4 regions of the Kitasatospora sp. NPDC048296 genome follow, and region 4 is predicted to be linked to each of the others. Evidence: riboswitches for the same ligand, from Rfam matches in the RefSeq annotation. Region 4 holds a riboswitch; each other region holds the start of a gene.

Region 1 (4,282 bases), on a different contig from region 4:
CAAGGTGCTGGCGCTGGCCATATTGATCGCCGTCGTGATGATGGCCGGCACGGTCTGGCTGTGGCCCAGACTCGCCAAGAAGTCCTGGCAGGCGGTTTTCGGCCGGATCGGAGCGCTGCTCGCCACCCAGTTCACCGTGCTCGCCGCGCTCGGTCTGGTGGCGAACAACTACTTCGCCTTCTACAGCAGCTGGGACGACCTGCTGGGCACCGGCAGCACCGGCCCGGTGGTGATCCACAACAAGGCGGACGCCGCCGGCCGTCTCATGGTCGAGACCATCGGCCACGCCTCGGTGCAGGGCGGGGGAGCGCTGGGCCGCGAGCCCAGTCAGTCCGGTGAGATCCGCAAGGTCCGGATCGACGGCAAGGCCAGCAAGCTGTCCACCGAGGGCTACGTCTACCTGCCGCCCCAGTACTTCCAGCCCGAGTACGCGCAGAAGCAGTTCCCGGCCGTGATCGTCAGCACCGGTTTCCCCGGGATCGCCGAGAACCTGATCACCCGGTTCAACTACCCGGGTGCCGCGCTCAAGCTGCTGCAGGAGGGCCGGATGCAGCCGACGGTCATGGTCCTGATGCGCCCCTCGCCCGCCCTGCCGCAGGACACCGAGTGCGAGGACATCCCGAACGGTGCCCAGTCCGACACCTACTTCAGCAAGGACGTCCCCTCGGCGATCCAGGCGAGCTTCCGGGTCTCGGCCGACCCGCAGGCGTGGGCCTTCATGGGCAACTCGACCGGTGGCTACTGCGCGCTCAAGCTGGCCATGCGCCACCCGGATATCTTCCCGACCGCCGTCGCCCTGTCGGCCTACTACGACGCCGCCGACGACCCGACCACCGGCGACCTCTTCGGCGGCAGCAAGCAGCGCCGCGACGAGGCCAACCTGATGTGGCGGCTGAAGAACATGCCCCAGCCGAAGGTCTCCGTGCTGCTGGCCGGTACCAAGAAGGGCGACGGGAACTACCGGCAGGACACCGAGGCCTTCATCGACGCGGCGCACAGCCCAATGAAGGTCTCCTACAGCATGCTGGAGAACGGCGGTCACAACTTCGAGACCTGGAGCGCGTTGCTGCCGTCCTCGCTGGAGTGGCTGTCCGACCACCTCAAGGTGCCGAACCAGGCCGTCTGACGCCGGACGGACCGAGAACCTGAGCCTGAAATTGAACCCCCGGAGCTGCCGGCTCCGGGGGTTCAGTTCACGCTCAGCCTGGCTCAGGCCACCCGCTCCAGCGTCCCGGCGTGCAGCTGCCCGACCCGGCCGCCCTCGCCCTCGAAGGTCCAGAAGGCCCGCACGGTCAGCTTGTTGAGGTCCATGACGTGGCTGACGGTGATCCCGCTCTGCTCCGTCCAGCTGACGAAGTAGATCTCAGGCGCGACCTCGGCGACGTGCAGCAGCACGTCCTCCCACTGGCCCGCCGACTCGCCGAGGCCCTCCCAGCGCAGCCGCTTGCCGTCGGCCGAGTAGGTGTTGCGGAAGGCCGCGCCGTTGTCGGCCCGGAAGACGTAGGTACGGCCGGCGAAGGCGGGCAGGGACGCGGTCATGGCGGGGCGGGACCTCTTTTCGAGAGTGTGGGGCGGACCGTGCGGGGCGTGCAGGTCGTACAGGCGGTGCAGGTTGTACGGGTCGTGCGGATCGGGCTCGGGTACTTGTGCACGGCGGAAAACGTCAGGGCTCCAATTTATCCGACCCGGCCGACTTGGGCGGCCCCGCGCCACGGCACTGTCCGCCACCGCGCCACCCGTCGCGGTGTGTGACCGGCACGTGGGCGTCGCCCGCCGCACCCGTTTCGGCAGCGGCGAGCTCTGCTCCGGCTGATCGCCGTGCTTGTTCGGCGCGCTCGATCGCCGTGCTCGATCGCCGTGTCTGACCGGCGCTTTTGATCAACTCGGCCACCACACACCGTCGTTGATCGACACCACTGTGAGCTGTGCGACAACCGGCCCGACGGAGTTGTCCGTTCAGGGACGGCCTGCCTAGCCTGCAACGGTCGTCCGCCCTTGCGGACCCCGCCGCCGGGACGCCGAGTCCTGTCCACCCGCCGGCGGGTAACCGAGCACCACAGCGGACGGGAGCGGGGGAACCAAGGTCAGCGCCCGGCCCGTGCGTTCTCGCGCGCGGGCCGCGGCTAGGGGTGAAGCCGCTCCACAGGCGGCCGGGCAACTGCAGCCCGAATCCGACAGCTCACCTCGCAGGCGTCGCAGAGGACTCCCATGCACCAGCCTGCCCGCCGCCGCCGCGCGCCGCGCCACGCCCGTCCGTCCCACCGCGGCCGCAACGCGGCCCTCGCCGCCACCGGGGCGCTCGCCGTCAGCGGTGCCGGCCTGCTCGGACTGCCGTCCGTCTCCGGTGCTCAGGCTGCCACCGGCCCGACCGTCACCCAGGACCGGCTCACCCCCGCCACCATGGTCGCGGGCAAGGCCACCACCGCCTCGCTCGGCCTGCACTCCTCCTCCTGCTTCGTCGCCAAGACCGTCGGCGTCGGTGTGCGCGACGCCCGCGGCACCAACCTCGACTTCCCCGGCAACGCCACCAACCTGCAGATCTGCCCGAGCGGGGTCAACTTCACCAGCGGCGCGCGCACCCTGTCCGCCGGGACGTACACCCAGTTCGGCTTCTGGCAGGACTTCGGCAACACCTGGCACAACCTGCCCTCGCAGCAGCTGGTGGTCTCCGCCGCCGGTACGTCGACGCCGGCCCCGGCCCCGACGGCCACCCTCAGTGCGAAGCCGGCCCCGACGGCCACCCTCAGTGCGAAGCCGGCCCCGACCGCCACCCTCAGTGCGAAGCCGGCCCCGACCGCCACTCCGTCGCCGACGACCACCCCGTCCCCGACGACCACCCCGTCGCCGACGACCACCCCGTCCCCGACGACCACCTCCTCCCCGACCACCGCGCCGTCGCCGACCGGTACCCTGAGCGCCACCGCGAGCCCGAGCACCCCGGCGCCGTCCTCCCCGATCGCCGGCAAGTCGCTGACCTGGTCCGACGAGTTCAACGGCCCGATCAACTGGGGTCAGCGCTGGGTCGGCGACAAGAGCACCTCGTACAAGTACGGCAACCACAACCCGGACGACAACAAGCTCGACTGGCTGAACAAGAACGACGTCACCGTCGCGAACGGAGTCGCCACCTTCACCGCCACCCCCGGCGGGCCCACGCTGGAGAACGGCCAGCAGTCCTGGAACACCGGCTTCCTGACCACCGAGGGCTCCGCCGAGGGCTTCCAGGTCAAGACCGGTGACTATGCCGAGACCCGGGTCAAGCTGCCTTCCGGCACCGGTGCCTGGCCGGCCCTGTGGACGTGGAAGAACGGAAACGGGGAGGTCGATTCCTTCGAGTACCACCCCGACAACCCGAACCTGCTGGAGCTGACCAACCACGTCAACCCCGGCAACTCCGACTACTACACCGACGCGAACGCCATCGCGAAGGACCAGTGGGTGACCATCGGCACCTACTACGGCGCCAACTCGGTCGACTGGTACGTCAACGGCGTCAAGGTGTTCTCGGACGGCAAGGGCGTCGGCGCCAACTGGTCGGCGTACCTGATCCTCAACCTCTCGGTGTGCGCGGGCAAGTACCACCCCGCGCCGCAGGGCAACACGCCGATCACCTTCTCCGCCGACTACGTGCGCGTCTACCGCTGATCGCATCTGCAGTTAATCGCACGCCGTGCGCGGCGTACGTGGCGCACGTACCCCCGGAACTAGCCGCTCTCAGGAACCGGCAGCCGTCTCGACCACTGTGAGGTCGAACGGCTGCCGGTTGTTGCGTTCGTCCCGGTCGTCCGGACTGTGCACCGCGACCGACCCGCCGGTCAGCGTGCCCGTCGGCAGGCCGGGGGAGAGCCGCACCGGGACGAGCGCGGTCGCGCTGCGCCGCTCCTTCAGCCCGGGCTCGAAGACGCATCGCACCCGCTGGCCGCCCCCCAGCTCCTCGCAGTTCGCGGGGAAGTACGGGCCTTCCGGTGTCACGCCGTCCGGCAGGGTGACGATCACGGTGAACGGCGAGGCCGTGGGGTCCGGGCCGCGGTTCGCGACGAAGGCGTGGATCGTGGTGGTGCCGCCGGGCGGGGCGGCCTCCGGGTCGAGCCGGACCACCTCCAGGTCGGAGTCGGACGGCACGGTGGCCGGGCTCAGCGGCGCGGCCCGTAGGTCCGTCCGGGGCGCGGACCGGGGATCGGGCCGGGGACCGGGCCACAGGGCCCAGGACGGTCCGGCGGTCAGCACCGCGAGCGCGCAACCCGCCGCCATGACCGCCGTGAACCCGGCGGCCCGGTCGGAC
Region 2 (4,282 bases), on a different contig from region 4:
GTGGCGGGGCCCTCGGGCGTCTTGGTGTGTCCGGGGTCGAGCGGCGGGGTGGTGGTGGCGCAGGGCCAGTCGCAGTTCGGCTCGGCCACCGGGTGCTCCTGCGGGGTGAGCACGTTGCCCCGGACGGTGGCGAAGGCGATCAGCCCGCCGCTGACCAGCAGACCCGCGCAGATCAGCATCGCGGTGTGGAAGGCGGAGTCCACCGAGGACGGCACCCGGTAGGCATCGCCGCTCAGTCCGGCCAGCGCCGGGAGGGCGGCCACCGCGAGCAGGCCGGCCGCGCGGGCGGCGGCGTTGTTGACGCCGCTGGCGATGCCCGCGTGCCGTACGTCGACGGCGGCCAGCACCGTCGCGGTCAGCGGTGCGACCAGCAGGGTCATTCCGCTGCCCATCACCGCGACGGCGGGCAGCACGTCCGCCCAGTAGGAGGAGCCGGGGCCGGTGCGCAGCATCAGCAGCACCCCGGCGGCGCAGAGCAGCGGGCCGACGGTGAGCGGGATGCGCGGGCCGATCCGCTTGCCGAGGCGGCCGGCGCGCGCCGACAGGGTCAGCATCAGCACCGTGATCGGCACCAGGGCGAAGCCGGAGACCAGGGGCGAGAAGCCGGACACGATCTGCAGCTGGACCACCAGCAGGAAGAACACCCCGCTGAAGGCCGCGTAGACGCAGAAGGTGACCAGGTTCACGGCGGTGAACAGTCGGGACGAGAACAGTCCGAGCGGCAGCATCGGATCGGGTGCGCGGCGCTCGACGGCGACGAAGGCGGCGCCGAGCAGCAGGCCGATCGCGCCGGTGAGCCAGACGGCGGGGGACAGGCCCTCCCCGGCGGCGGTGAGTGCGTAGGTGATCGCGCCGAGGGCGAGTGCGGCGAGCAGCGCGCCGGGCACGTCGAAGCGGCCGGAGGCGGACTCGTCGCGGCTCTCCGGGACGTAGCGGGAGGTGACCGCGATCACGGCGGCGGCCAGCGGCAGGTTCAGCAGGAAGATCCAGCGCCAGCCGGGGCCGTCCACCAGCCAGCCGCCGAGGAAGGGGCCGATGGCCGCGGACACCCCGCCGAGACCGGACCACAGGCCCACCGCCGCCGAGCGGTCGTCAGGATGGAAGACGGCCTGGAGCATGGCGAGCGAGCCGGGGGTGAGCAGCGCCCCGCCGATGCCCTGGACGGCGCGGGCGGCGATCAGCACGTTGATGTTCGGGGCGACGGCGCAGGCCGCGGAGGCGGCGGCGAACCAGACCACGCCGATCAGGAAGACCTTGCGCCGTCCGTACCGGTCGCCGAGCGCGCCGCCGAGCAGGATCAGGCCCGCCAGCGTGAGCAGATAGGCGTTCAGCGTCCATTGCAGGGACGCCAGGGAGGCGCCGAGGTCGGCGCCGATCCGGGGCAGGGCGACGTTCACCACGGTGCCGTCGAGCATCGCCATGCTGGAGCCGAGCACCGTTGCCAGGAGAACCCAGCGGCCCTGCGCGGTGCCCAGGCGCAGGGTGCCGGCCGTTGAGGTGGCCACGGCCTGATCCTGCGCCCGACAGGGTGCACGTGACAAGGGTCACCGGGCGGTGTGTCCGGGGTGGGCGGTGCGTGAGCGGACGGTCGCACTGGGCCGCCGAGGTCGGCGCAGCGTCGTGGATCAGTGGCGTCGAGTGAATGGATTGTGTACGCACCGTGCGGTGGGCCATGCGGAGGGTGATCGCGCCGCGGGGGGTTGTCGCTGGTTCAAGAGATCGACATTGCTTCACCCGAACGGATGGGTTTTAGTTCAGCGACCACCCGGCCAGCCTGGGTGGACCCACCGGGTGGAACGCCGAGTCCTGCCGCTGTCCGGTGGTTCGAACTGAGCTTTGCACGGCAGGAGCGGGGGACCCACAGGTAAGTCGCCGGACCGGAGTCCGCGCTGTTCAGCGCGAACGTCCAGGACCGGCTTGGGGTGAAGCCGCGCGTGCGGCCGGGCAACTCCAGCCCGAACCCGACAGCTCACCTCGCAGGCGTCGGAGAGGAATCCCATGCCTGCACAGGCTCGTCGTATCGCCGTGCCCCGCGCCGCCCGCATCGGCATCGCCGTCGCCGTCACCGGTGTCTCCTTCGCCCTGCCGCTCGTGACCACGATCAGCGCCCAGGCCCATAACGCCCCGGCCGCCTCGGTCGCGCAGCACGCCGCCGTCGTGGACGCCGTGTCGGCTGCCCCGGCAGCTGCCCAAGAGGGCTACCACGTCGTCGGCGGCGACAGCCTGTCCAAGATCGCCGACGCCCGGAACGTCGAGGGCGGCTGGCCCGCGCTGTACGAGCAGAACCGCTCGGCGGTCGGCGCCGACCCGAACCTGATCTTCCCGGGTCAGGGGCTGTCGCTCGCGGCCCACGCCGACGCCGCCGCCGAGCCGGCTGCTCCGGCCCAGCCCGCTGCTCCGGCCGCCCCGGTCACCCAGAGCGCCGCCGCTGTCGCAGACGCTCAGGTGCAGGTGCAGGTGCAGACCGAGGCCGCCAAGCCGGGCGTCCAGGTCCAGACCCAGATTCAGAACGCCGCTCCGGCCCAGGTCGTCACCGCCGCCCCGGTCGCCGCCACCGTCGGCTACGTCGCTCCGCTGGCCAACCCGGTGCTGGGCGAGGCCTACGGCGTGGCCGGCTCGATGTGGGCCTCCGGCCACCACACCGGCCAGGACTTCGTCGCCTCCACCGGCACCCCGGTGCGCACGGTCGCCAACGGTGTCGTGGTGAAGGCCGGCAACGGCGGCGCCTACGGCAACCAGGTCGAGATCAAGCTCGCCGACGGCAAGTACGCCCAGTATGCGCACCTCTCCGTGGTCGGTGTGAAGATCGGTCAGACCGTCACCGTCGGCCAGCGGCTCGGCCTCTCCGGCGCCACCGGCAACGTGACCGGCCCGCACCTGCACTTCGAGATCCGCACCGGGTCGGAGTACGGCTCGGACATCAACCCGGTCGCCTACCTGAGGGCGCACGGCGTCGCGCTCTGACGCTGCGCAGACCCTGTTCGGACCCCGCGCTGACCGCGGGTTTCAGGAACCACCGCTGGTGCGGGGCGAATCGACCGCCCGGGATGGTCATGTCGGGTGACCGCTCGACCGGGTGATCGCCGCACCGGTGGACATGGGCGCGGGACACGCCCAAGGCCGGCCCGGCTTCGCGAGGATCCCTCGTGGAGCCGGGCCGGCCGTTGCCGTTCGTGGCTCCGGGTGAGTTCGAGTGGTCGGGATCGCGCCGGTGCCGGCGGCCGGAGCGGTACGCGCGGACGGGGCGGATCGTGCTGGAGGACGCCGTCGAGCGGTGACGCCCGGGCGGGGTCAGTTCCGGCGGACGGGCAGGCCGTGCTCGGCGGCGGCCAGCAGCTCGTGCATCCGGTGCCCGAAGTCCTCGGTGTCGCCGGCGGGTTTGGGGAAGACCAGGCGGACGTCGCGGTGGCCGTGCGGGTGGGCCAGGCGCAGTACCAGGCCGTAGCGGTCGAGGGCGAGCGGGCGGATGTCCGGGTGCCCGGCGAGCAGGGCCGGGTCGAGCAGGCCGGTGAGCAGGTCGAGTGCGTCGGCGTGCTCGTCGGCCAGGTGGGTGAGCAGCGCGGCCTCGTGCCGGGCCAGCGGGTCGGGGGCGGCGAGGGCGAGGCCGGCGGCGGTGAGCGCGCCGGTGCCGTACGGGGTGGCGAGGACGGCGTGGGCGACGTCCACGCGCAGGTGGACGCTGAGGCCGTCGTCGGCGAGGTGGGCCAGGTGCAGCCGGCCGGCCAGGGTGAGGCGGCCGCGGATCCGGTCGCGGACGGCGACCGGGGACACGTCGGTGACGTCGAGGACGACGGCCAGGCCCTCGGTGGCTCCGGCGGCGGCCGCGGTGAGCGGGGCGTCCAGCGGGGCGCGCAGGCGCAGTCGGGAGCCGTGCACGGAGACCGGGGTGTTCAGGTCGTGGTGTTCGCCGAGGGCGCGGACGGTGAGTGAGGAGGTCGTGCTGAGCAGGCTGTGGACCCGTTCGGCGGTGGTGGGCTCGGGCACCTCGGCGTCGCCGGTGGGCAGACTCATGCGCCCACCTCGCCGCGCTCGGCAGGGGCATTCGCCCACACGCACCTTTCGATGATTCTCCCCCAGCCTTCGGCCGGGGGGACCCCCATGCTGCGCTCGCTCATGAACGGACCTCCTAATAGTTAGGTGAGCCTAACCTAATGTCCGCGCAGGGGTGTGGCAAGTGGATGGCGGGGTGCGGCGAGGCCCGGACGCGTGACGGCGTCCGGGCCCTCGGGGGTTTCGCGGGGCGTCAGGCGACGACGGCCTGGGCGTCGATCTCCACCAGCAT
Region 3 (4,282 bases), on a different contig from region 4:
ACACGCCGGAGTTCTGGCCGTTGTTCGACCAGAACAGCAGGTCGCCCGGCTGCAGGCTGTCCAGCGAGACGTGGGTGCTGGCGGCGGCCTGGTCGGCGGCGACGCGCGGGATGTTGATGCCCGCGGCGCGCAGCGCGGCCTGGGTCAGGCCGGAGCAGTCCCAGCCGCCGTTGCCGGTGCCGCCGTAGACATAGGCCTGGCCGACCTTGGACTCGGCGAAGGACACCGCGGCGGCCATGCTGCCGGTGGCGGCCTGGGCGGCCGGCTTGGCAGCCGGCTTCGAGGCCGGCTTCGAGGCCTGGGTCAGGGCGGTCGGCTTGGCGTTCACGGCACCGCCGTTCGCGGCCTGGCCGGCCTTCTGGGAGCGGTTGAACCAGCCGAAGTCCGAGCCGGAGGTGGACGAGGAGGACTTGTCGGCCTGGGCCTTGACGCCGTCACCGAAGGTCAGGTGCTGGCCCGGGTAGATGGTGTTCGGGCCCTCGGTCAGGGTGGCGCGGTTGAGGTCGTACAGGTGCTGCCAGCCGCCCTGGACGTTGTTCTTCGCGGCGATCGAGGACAGCCAGTCGCCCTCGACGACGGTGTAGTCGGTGGACGACTGCGCCTGCTGCTGGGCGGGCGCGGCCGGCGCGGCGGGCTTCGCGGCCGGGGCCGGGGCCTGGTTCTGCGCGGGCTTGGCGGCAGGCTTGGCGGCCGTGCCGGCGGAGGTGTCGACGGCGGCCGGAGCGCCGCCCTTGGTCAGGCCGGCCTGGACCGAGCAGACGGGCCAGGCGCCGGGGCCCTGCGAGGCGAGGACCTTCTCGGCGATGGCGATCTGCTGGTCCTTGGTGGCCTGGTTGGCCTGCGGGGCGAACGCGGTACCGCCGAAGGCGGCCCAGGTGCTGGAGGTGAACTGCAGGCCGCCGTAGAAGCCGTTGCCGGTGTTGATGCTCCAGTTGCCGCTGCTCTCGCACTGGGCGACCTTGTCCCAGGTGGCGACGGGGGCGGCGTTGGCGGTGCCGGTGGTGAGGCACGGGACGGTGAGACCGACGCCCGCGACGCCGAGGGCGGCGATCACGCGACGGGTACGGCCGGACAGGCGGGTGCCGTTGGTGGGCAGCATGAAGACGCGGTCCTCTCCCACGCCTGCGAGGTGAGCTGTCGGATTCGGGCTGGAGTTGCCCGGCCGCGCTGTGGGCGCGGCTTCACCCCTAGCCCTGGACCGTTCCGAGGAGCGGCCCGGGGCGACTTACCTGTGGTTCCCCCGCTCCTGCCGTGATGCGTTTTCGCGCTGCCAGGACATCCGACGGCAGGACTCGGCGTCGCGGATGAACTGGGTTCGTGTGGTCACGAACGAGGAGCACGTTAAGCGGACTTAAGTTCAAACTGCAAATATCTGTGATGCGCATCACGGTTTAGCGGAAACTGCCAAATTGGACACGAATCATGATCGTAAATGATCGTTTTTTGGCAATGCCGCTGTGGATTCCCGCAATTGTCTCCGCTTCAGAAGTGAAGTGACGGAGCGTGGAAGCGCGCGGTGGTGCGCCGATCGCAACAGGGGAGTGGCCGTGAATCGAGCGCCGGAATGCACGCTCGGCATTTCCGCCCAAAAGCGACAAAACGGACATTATGCTCTATCTTCCGATATCGTCCATAACTCCCGCAATTCCCCCGCTCGGACAAGCTGCGGGCGAGCCGAAGACGGGGGGCGGGCGGAGGAGTGGCGGAAAAGGGCGAGCCGCGGGGCAGGCCGACGGCAAGCCGAAGGGCCCGGAACGCGGTCGTTCCGGGCCCTTCGGTACGCGGGAGGGTGCTACTGACTTCGGCGCTTCAAGGTGATGGCGGTGGGAGGTCGAGGGAGAGCCCGGTCCCGGCGAGGAAGCCATCGAGGACCTCGGGGCGGTACTGGAGCCGTTTGAGCCGGTTGCGGACGAGCGCGGCGAGTCGGTCCAGAGCGACGCTGGCGAGGTTCGCCAGGCTGCGCTTGACGTGGGCCCACAGGTACTCGACCGCGTTCAGCTCGGGCGCGTATGCGGGCAGGATGAACACCGTCAGCCAGTCCCGCGCGTTGATCAGGTCGCGCATGGCATGCGAGACGTGGGTGTTGAGCCGGTCCCACACCAGCATGATCGGCGCCTTGACCAGCTGGTGGATTCCGTCGATCAGACCGATGTAGTCGCGCTCGGACAAGCTGCGGCGCTCGCCCTTGCGTCCGGTATGGCGCCGCAGTCGGTGACACAGCCGGGTCCGCGAGCCCGGGCGCATCGCGATCAGCCCGGCGACCGAGACCCGTCCGGAGCCCCGGCCGCCCACCCTCACGACCGGGGTGATGCCACGGCGTCCCCACGTGCGTCCCTTGGGCGGCCTGCGGGTGAACCCGGCTTCGTCCTCGAAGCAGAGCCATCCGTCGCAGGCCGCCCGGGCGCTTTTACCTCCGCCCAGGTCACCTCCCTCCACGCGGACACCGCCTGCTCGTCGCGTTCCGCGGCCCGCCGCGCGGGGACCTGCGGGGTGAAGCCGAGTCGGTGCATCAGGCGGGTGGCCCCCGAGACGCTGTAAGTGACGTGGAACTTCCGCCCGATCAGCGTCGCCACCCGCGCGCCTGTCCACACCTGGTCCTCGTCCCAGCCGTGCACGGCCGGCCCCTGCTCGAGGTACTCGGCCAGCTTCGCCCGGCACCGCGCCGACAGCTTGCATCGCTGCCCGCCCGGTCCTCGTGAGGCCAGCGCCCCGGCCCCGCCCTCACGCCAGGCCTGGTGCCACTGATAGGCCGATTTCGCGGTCACCCGCAACCTGCGGGCAACCTCCTTCGGTGGGACGCCTTCGTCGAACAACGCAGCGGCCTCCAGCCGCACCGTCTCGCGGCGCTGACGTGCCCTCGCCGTCAGCCCGCCCCCATCCGCATAGCGCATACCAACGGCATAGCGCGCCAATGACTGCCAGTCAGCTACACAAACAGGCCAATCACCTTGAAGCGCCAAGGTCAGTAAAGGCGGTCGCGGGCGTCCGGCTAGGCCTCTACGGGCCCCTGGGCGGCCGCGTGGGCGCCGCGGGAGCCCTCCTCGGCCCCGGCGGCGGCTGCGGCCTCCGCCTCGGCCTGGGCCAGCTCCTCCGGCGTCGGCGTCGGCAGCGCGGCCAGGTAGGTGGAGGCGATCAGCTGGCCGACGGTCGGGTAGGCGCCCAGTGGCGCGGCCGACGGGCAGCCGGTCTCCTCGGCGGCCGTGGCGAGCAGCTCCGAGTCCGCCTCGGGCCCGATCACCAGCGGGGCCAGCGCCGGGCGCTGGGAGCCGGTCTCCTTGAGGTGGTTGACGGCGTCGGCCACCGAGCCGGGGACGTCGAGCGCCGCGGCGACGACCGGAACGGCCAGTCGGGCGGCCAGCAGCACGCCGGTGATGCCGGCCGCGGCGGCCGCGTCCTCGCCGCCGACGGTGGTCAGGACCACGCCGTCCGCGGCGGTCGCGATGGCGAACAGCCGGGCCCGGTCGGCCCGGGCCAGCCCGGCCTCGGACAGCCGCACGTGCACGGCCTCGGCCAACAGTGGGTGCGGGCCCAGTGTGTCGGTGACGGTCGCGCCGTACTCGGCGGCGAGGGCGTGAAGCCCGGTCAGGAAGTCGTGCGGCCCGGGCGCCAGCGGCACCACGACGGGCGCCGCCAGGCCTGCCTCGGCGGCCTCGGCCAGCAGCTCGGCGACGGTGCGGTCGTCCTCGCTCTCGCTCACGGCGCCGTCGGTCGGGAGGTAGCCGACCGCGGCCCGGACGCCGGCGTGCTCGCTGCGGACGATCGAGAGCAGTTCCTCGACGACCGAGCGGGACTCGGGCCCGGCGGTCGCGGGTACGGCGAGCACCAGGGCCGGCGAGCCGGTGCGGATCTCGGGGCGCTCGGGACGGCGGTGGCGCCCCCGCGCACGGGAGCCTGGAGTGCGGACGGGCAGTGGCGCGCCCGGGATGGCTGCGGTGCTCATGTCGGAGATCGTAGGACATCGGCCCGTCAGGCCTGCAGTCGGCTGCCGTACGGGTTTCGGGTGGTCGCGGTGCGAAGGTCGTGTCTCCGCCGTCGCGGTCCGGGCGGTTTGCCTACAATCCGGACATTCCTCGCCCAACCCCCGGGTGGACGCCCGTGGTTGCCCTGACGTGTCCCGTGGGGCGTCGCGTTGCACCCGTGGCACGTGAGATGTCTCACAGTCGAAGGGTGACCTGACGGAGGGTCACGGCGGTGCGACTCCCGGCATTCGAAGATCAACATTCAGCGGGGGGCCGCTCACGGCCGGTTATCGAATGCTCGTCGATTCAGTCGGCTATGTCCG
Region 4 (4,282 bases):
CCACCCTACGGGGTGTGCGGCGGGGCACCGGTCAGGCTTGCGCTGGCTCGGCTGCTCAGCCCTCGTACTTGCTGTGCTCACTCGCCTGCGGAGCGACTGCGCCTACTGGTCCGCGGAGCGACTGTGCCTACTGGTCCGCGGAGCGGAAGCGCGGGAAGGCGCCGCGGCCGGCGTACTCGGCGGCGTCGTCGAGGATCTCCTCGATGCGCAGCAGCTGGTTGTACTTGGCGACGCGCTCGGAGCGGGCCGGGGCACCGGTCTTGATCTGGCCGCAGTTGGTGGCGACGGCCAGGTCGGCGATGGTGACGTCCTCGGTCTCGCCGGAGCGGTGCGACATCATGCAGCGGTAGCCGTTGCGCTGGGCCAGCTCGACGGCGTCCAGGGTCTCGGTCAGCGAGCCGATCTGGTTCACCTTCACCAGCAGCGCGTTGGCGGTGCCGGTCTCGATGCCCTTGGCCAGGCGGGCCGGGTTGGTGACGAACAGGTCGTCACCGACCAGCTGGACCTTGTCGCCCAGCTTGACGGTCATGGCCTTCCAGCCGTCCCAGTCCGACTCGTCCAGCGGGTCCTCGATGGAGACCAGCGGGTAGGCGGCGACCAGCTCGGCGTAGTACTCGATGAGCTCGGCGGCCGACAGGGCCTTGCCCTCGAACTGGTAGGCGCCGTCCTTGTAGAACTCGGAGGCGGCGACGTCCAGGGCCAGCGCGATGTCACGGCCGGGCACGTAGCCGGCCTTCTGGATGGCCTCGGTGATGAGGTCCAGGGCCTCGCGGTTGCTGTCCAGGTTCGGCGCGAAGCCGCCCTCGTCGCCGAGGCCGGTGGACAGGCCGCGCTCCTTCAGCACGCCCTTGAGGGTGTGGTAGACCTCGACGCCCCAGCGGACGGCCTCGGAGAAGGACTCCGCGCCGATCGGGGCGATCATGAACTCCTGGATGTCGACGTTGGAGTCCGCGTGCGAGCCGCCGTTGAGGATGTTCATCATCGGGACCGGCAGGACGTGCGCGTTCGGGCCGCCCAGGTAGCGGAACAGCGGCAGGTCGCTGGCCTCGGAGGCGGCGTGCGCGACGGCCAGCGAGACGCCCAGGATGGCGTTGGCGCCGAGCGAGGACTTGTCGGGGGTGGCGTCCAGGTCGAGCATGGCCTGGTCGATCAGGCGCTGCTCGGTGGCGTCGTAGCCGACGAGCTCCGGGCCGATCTGCTCGATGACGGCCAGGACGGCCTTCTCGACGCCCTTGCCGAAGTAGCGGTTCTTGTCACCGTCGCGCAGCTCCAGCGCCTCGAAGGCGCCGGTCGAGGCACCCGACGGGACGGCGGCACGACCGGTGCTGCCGTCGTCGAGGCCGACCTCGACCTCGACCGTGGGGTTGCCGCGCGAGTCGAGGATCTCACGGGCTACGACGACATCGATGGACGGCACGAGGCATCTCCTTGCGGAAGCAGGGTCCGGCTGACGGTGGTGCTGTCAGCGGGACGATTGCGGAGTCGTTACGACCCAGAGCCTAACCGCCCGGACTCCCAGGGCCACGTTGGCCTCGGTCCCGTCTCAGCGTGTGGCCCTACTACCCCCCGGTAGTTCACCTGCTTGTCCCAGCTTGTCCCCCCGGCGCGGACGAATGCGGACGAAGGAGGCCGGGCGCGGCCCCCTTCGTCCCCGGGGTGTTGTTCGAGGTCCTACGGACCGGTTCAGCCGAGGTGCAGGACCTGGCCGGGCATGATCAGGTTCGGGTCGCCGCCGACCGTGCCGCGGTTGCCGTCGTACAGCGCCTGCCAGCCGCCGGACACGCCCTGGACGGCGGCGATGCTCGACAGGGTGTCACCGGAGTGGACGGTGTAGTCGTGGCCGGCCGGGGCGGCCTGGGCCGGCTGGGCGGCACGCGGGGCGGCGTGCTTCGGAACGTACTGCTGGACCGGCTGCTCCGCGGGCGTTTCGGCCTGCTTCGGGGCGGCGTGCTTCGGTGCGTACGGCTGGGCGGGCTTCGCGTCCGCCTTGGGGGTCTGCTGCTTCGGAGCCTGCTGCTTCGGGGCCTGCTGCTTGGGCGTCTGCTGCTGGGGGGCGGACTGCGGCTTGGCGTCCGAGGAGGTGTCGACCGCGGCCGGGGCACCGCCCTTGCTCAGGCCCGCCTTGACGGAGCAGACCGGCCAGGCGCCCGGGCCCTGGGAGGCCAGCACCTTCTCGGCGACCGATATCTGCTGGCCCTTGCTGGCCTGGTTGGCCTGCGGCGCGTAGGCGGTGCCGCCGTACGCCTTCCAGGTGCTGGAGGTGAACTGCAGGCCGCCGTAGAAGCCGTTGCCGGTGTTGATGCTCCAGTCGCCGCCGCTCTCGCACTGGGCAACGGAGTCCCAGGCGGAGGCCGGGGCGGCGGAGGCGCCGGTGGCGGCGAGGAGCGGCATCGCGAGTCCGACGCCGGCCACACCGGCGACGGCGATGGCCTTCTCGGCCTGGGTGCGACGACGGTGACGGCCAGTTCCAACGAACAGCATGAAGGGTCCCTCTCCGCACGCCTGCGAGGTGAGCTGTCGGGTTCGGACCGGGAGGTGGCCCGGCCGCCGTGCGCGGAAACGTTCCGCTCGGGCGGCTTCACCCCAAGCCGTGGAGGACGGCAACAAACCTGGTTCCCCCGCCCCTGCCCAAGGGTCTGGTCGGTTTCCCGTGGCGCGGCGGGCAGGATTCGGCGTTCCGCGCACGAGGTCCGCAGCTGCGAACTCCAGGGAGACTAGACAGATCCTCAGACCGATCACAAGCTCATATCGTCGACATCACACCGGAATTACGGCACGTGATCAATCGCCTACCAACTGCACCTGTTTGTCCGGATTGATGGGCGTTCACACCGTCATCAGGAGGGTGTCAACGACGCCCAGTCAGCGTGTCGGAGCCTCAGGAAGGGCATGTGGAGACCGGATCTCGGGACTGAATTCGACCGGAAGTTCGCGCAATCCACGCATGATCAGGCCACCCCGCCAGCGGAGATTCTCCGGAGTTTCAGCCAGTCGCAGATCGGGAAGCCGGGAAAGCAGCGTGGCCAGCGCGACACGTCCTTCGAGCCGGGCCAGCGGGGCGCCGATGCAGTAGTGGATGCCGTGCCCGAACCCCAGGTGGGGATTGTCGGTTCGGGCCAGGTCGAGGGTGTTCTCGTCCGCGAACCGGTCCGGGTCGCGGTCCGCCGCCGCCAGTACCACCAGCACCGGATCGCCCACCGGGATGTCCACCCCGCCGATGGTCAGCGGCCTGGTCGCGAACCGCCAGGTCGCCAGCTCCACCGGCCCGTCGTAGCGCAGGAGTTCCTCGATCCCGGTCTCCAGCAGCGCGGTCTCCCCGCGCACCACCGACTCCTGCAGCAGCGCCCGCTGCCCCGGGTTGCGCAGCAGCGCGTACGTCCCGTTGCCGATCAGGTTGACGGTCGTCTCGAAACCGGCGAACAGCAGGATGAAGGCCATCGCGGCCGCCTCGTTCTCGGTCAGGTGCTCGCCGTGGTCACTGGCCCTGATCAGGCCGGAGATCAGGTCGTCACCGAGATCGGCCCGCTTGCGGTGGATCAGCTCCAGCAGGTACGCCCGCATCCGCTTCACCGCCCGCCCCACGCCGCCGCGTTGGCCCCCACCATGTCGGATCATCATCCCGGCCCAGTCACGGAAGTCGTCCTGGTCCTCGGCCGGCACGCCCAGCATGTCGCAGATCGCGTAGATGGGGAGCGGGAAGGCGAACTCGTGGATCAGGTCCGCCGAGCCGCGCTGCGCGAAGCCGTCGATCAGCCGGTCGGTGAGCTGCTGCACCCGCGGCTCGAACTCGGCCACCCGGCGCGGCGTGAACGCCTTGGACACCAGCCGGCGCAGCCGGGTGTGGTCCGGCGGGTCGATGTTCAGCAGGTGGGTCATCAGGTCCGCCTGGCGCTCCCCCGGGATGCCCACCCGGCCGGTGCGGTGCGCCTGCTCGCTGTGGTGCGCCGGGTTCTTCGACAGCCGGCTGTCCGCCAGCGCCTGCCGGGCGTCCGCGTACCGCGTCACCAGCCAGGCCTCCACGCCGCTCGGCAGCCTGGTGCGGTGCACCGGGGCGTGCTCACGCAGCCAGGCGTAGGCCGGGTACGGGTCGGCGGCGAACTCCCAGGTGAAGAGCTGCGGGGCGGGCTGGGCGGCGTCGGACTGAGCAGGCATGGGTCGACCGTAGCCGCTGGGTCGGGCGCGTCCCGACCGTTCCCGACCGTCAACACGTCGCGAACGGCGCGCGAGCGGGTCGCCAACGCTCCGTGGACGGCCGGTGGACGGTCCGTGGACAGCTCTTGGA

The links. A riboswitch is a leader RNA that binds a small molecule or an ion and turns the genes downstream of it on or off. The one in region 4 is predicted to bind cyclic di-AMP.
Region 1: linked by a shared signal. The riboswitch ahead of ACGF12_RS02660 (hypothetical protein) and the one ahead of ACGF12_RS08405 (transglycosylase family protein) in region 4 are both predicted to bind cyclic di-AMP.
Region 2: linked by a shared signal. The riboswitch ahead of ACGF12_RS17695 (peptidoglycan DD-metalloendopeptidase family protein) and the one ahead of ACGF12_RS08405 (transglycosylase family protein) in region 4 are both predicted to bind cyclic di-AMP.
Region 3: linked by a shared signal. The riboswitch ahead of ACGF12_RS12955 (transglycosylase family protein) and the one ahead of ACGF12_RS08405 (transglycosylase family protein) in region 4 are both predicted to bind cyclic di-AMP.

The regions. Positions count from the first base shown of each region.
Region 1 is NZ_JBICZB010000002.1:201,761-206,042, forward strand. Features, by position in the region: gene ACGF12_RS02650 (alpha/beta hydrolase) at 1-1,126, shown strand, start outside; gene ACGF12_RS02655 (MoaF N-terminal domain-containing protein) at 1,210-1,539, opposite strand; cyclic di-AMP (ydaO/yuaA leader) riboswitch at 2,043-2,206, shown strand; gene ACGF12_RS02660 (hypothetical protein) at 2,209-3,645, shown strand; gene ACGF12_RS02665 (hypothetical protein) at 3,715-4,282, opposite strand, start outside.
Region 2 is NZ_JBICZB010000026.1:36,136-40,417, forward strand. Features, by position in the region: gene ACGF12_RS17690 (MFS transporter) at 1-1,505, opposite strand, end outside; cyclic di-AMP (ydaO/yuaA leader) riboswitch at 1,823-1,996, shown strand; gene ACGF12_RS17695 (peptidoglycan DD-metalloendopeptidase family protein) at 1,999-2,964, shown strand; gene ACGF12_RS17700 (DUF2470 domain-containing protein) at 3,292-4,011, opposite strand; gene ACGF12_RS17705 (RidA family protein) at 4,244-4,282, opposite strand, start outside.
Region 3 is NZ_JBICZB010000016.1:109,249-113,530, forward strand. Features, by position in the region: gene ACGF12_RS12955 (transglycosylase family protein) at 1-1,120, opposite strand, end outside; cyclic di-AMP (ydaO/yuaA leader) riboswitch at 1,107-1,269, opposite strand; partial or broken gene ACGF12_RS12960 (transposase) at 1,810-2,319, opposite strand; gene ACGF12_RS12965 (winged helix-turn-helix domain-containing protein) at 2,295-2,891, opposite strand; gene ACGF12_RS12970 (hypothetical protein) at 2,990-3,940, opposite strand.
Region 4 is NZ_JBICZB010000008.1:125,838-130,119, reverse strand. Features, by position in the region: gene eno (phosphopyruvate hydratase) at 128-1,417, opposite strand; gene ACGF12_RS08405 (transglycosylase family protein) at 1,684-2,481, opposite strand; cyclic di-AMP (ydaO/yuaA leader) riboswitch at 2,486-2,652, opposite strand; gene ACGF12_RS08400 (cytochrome P450) at 2,863-4,152, opposite strand.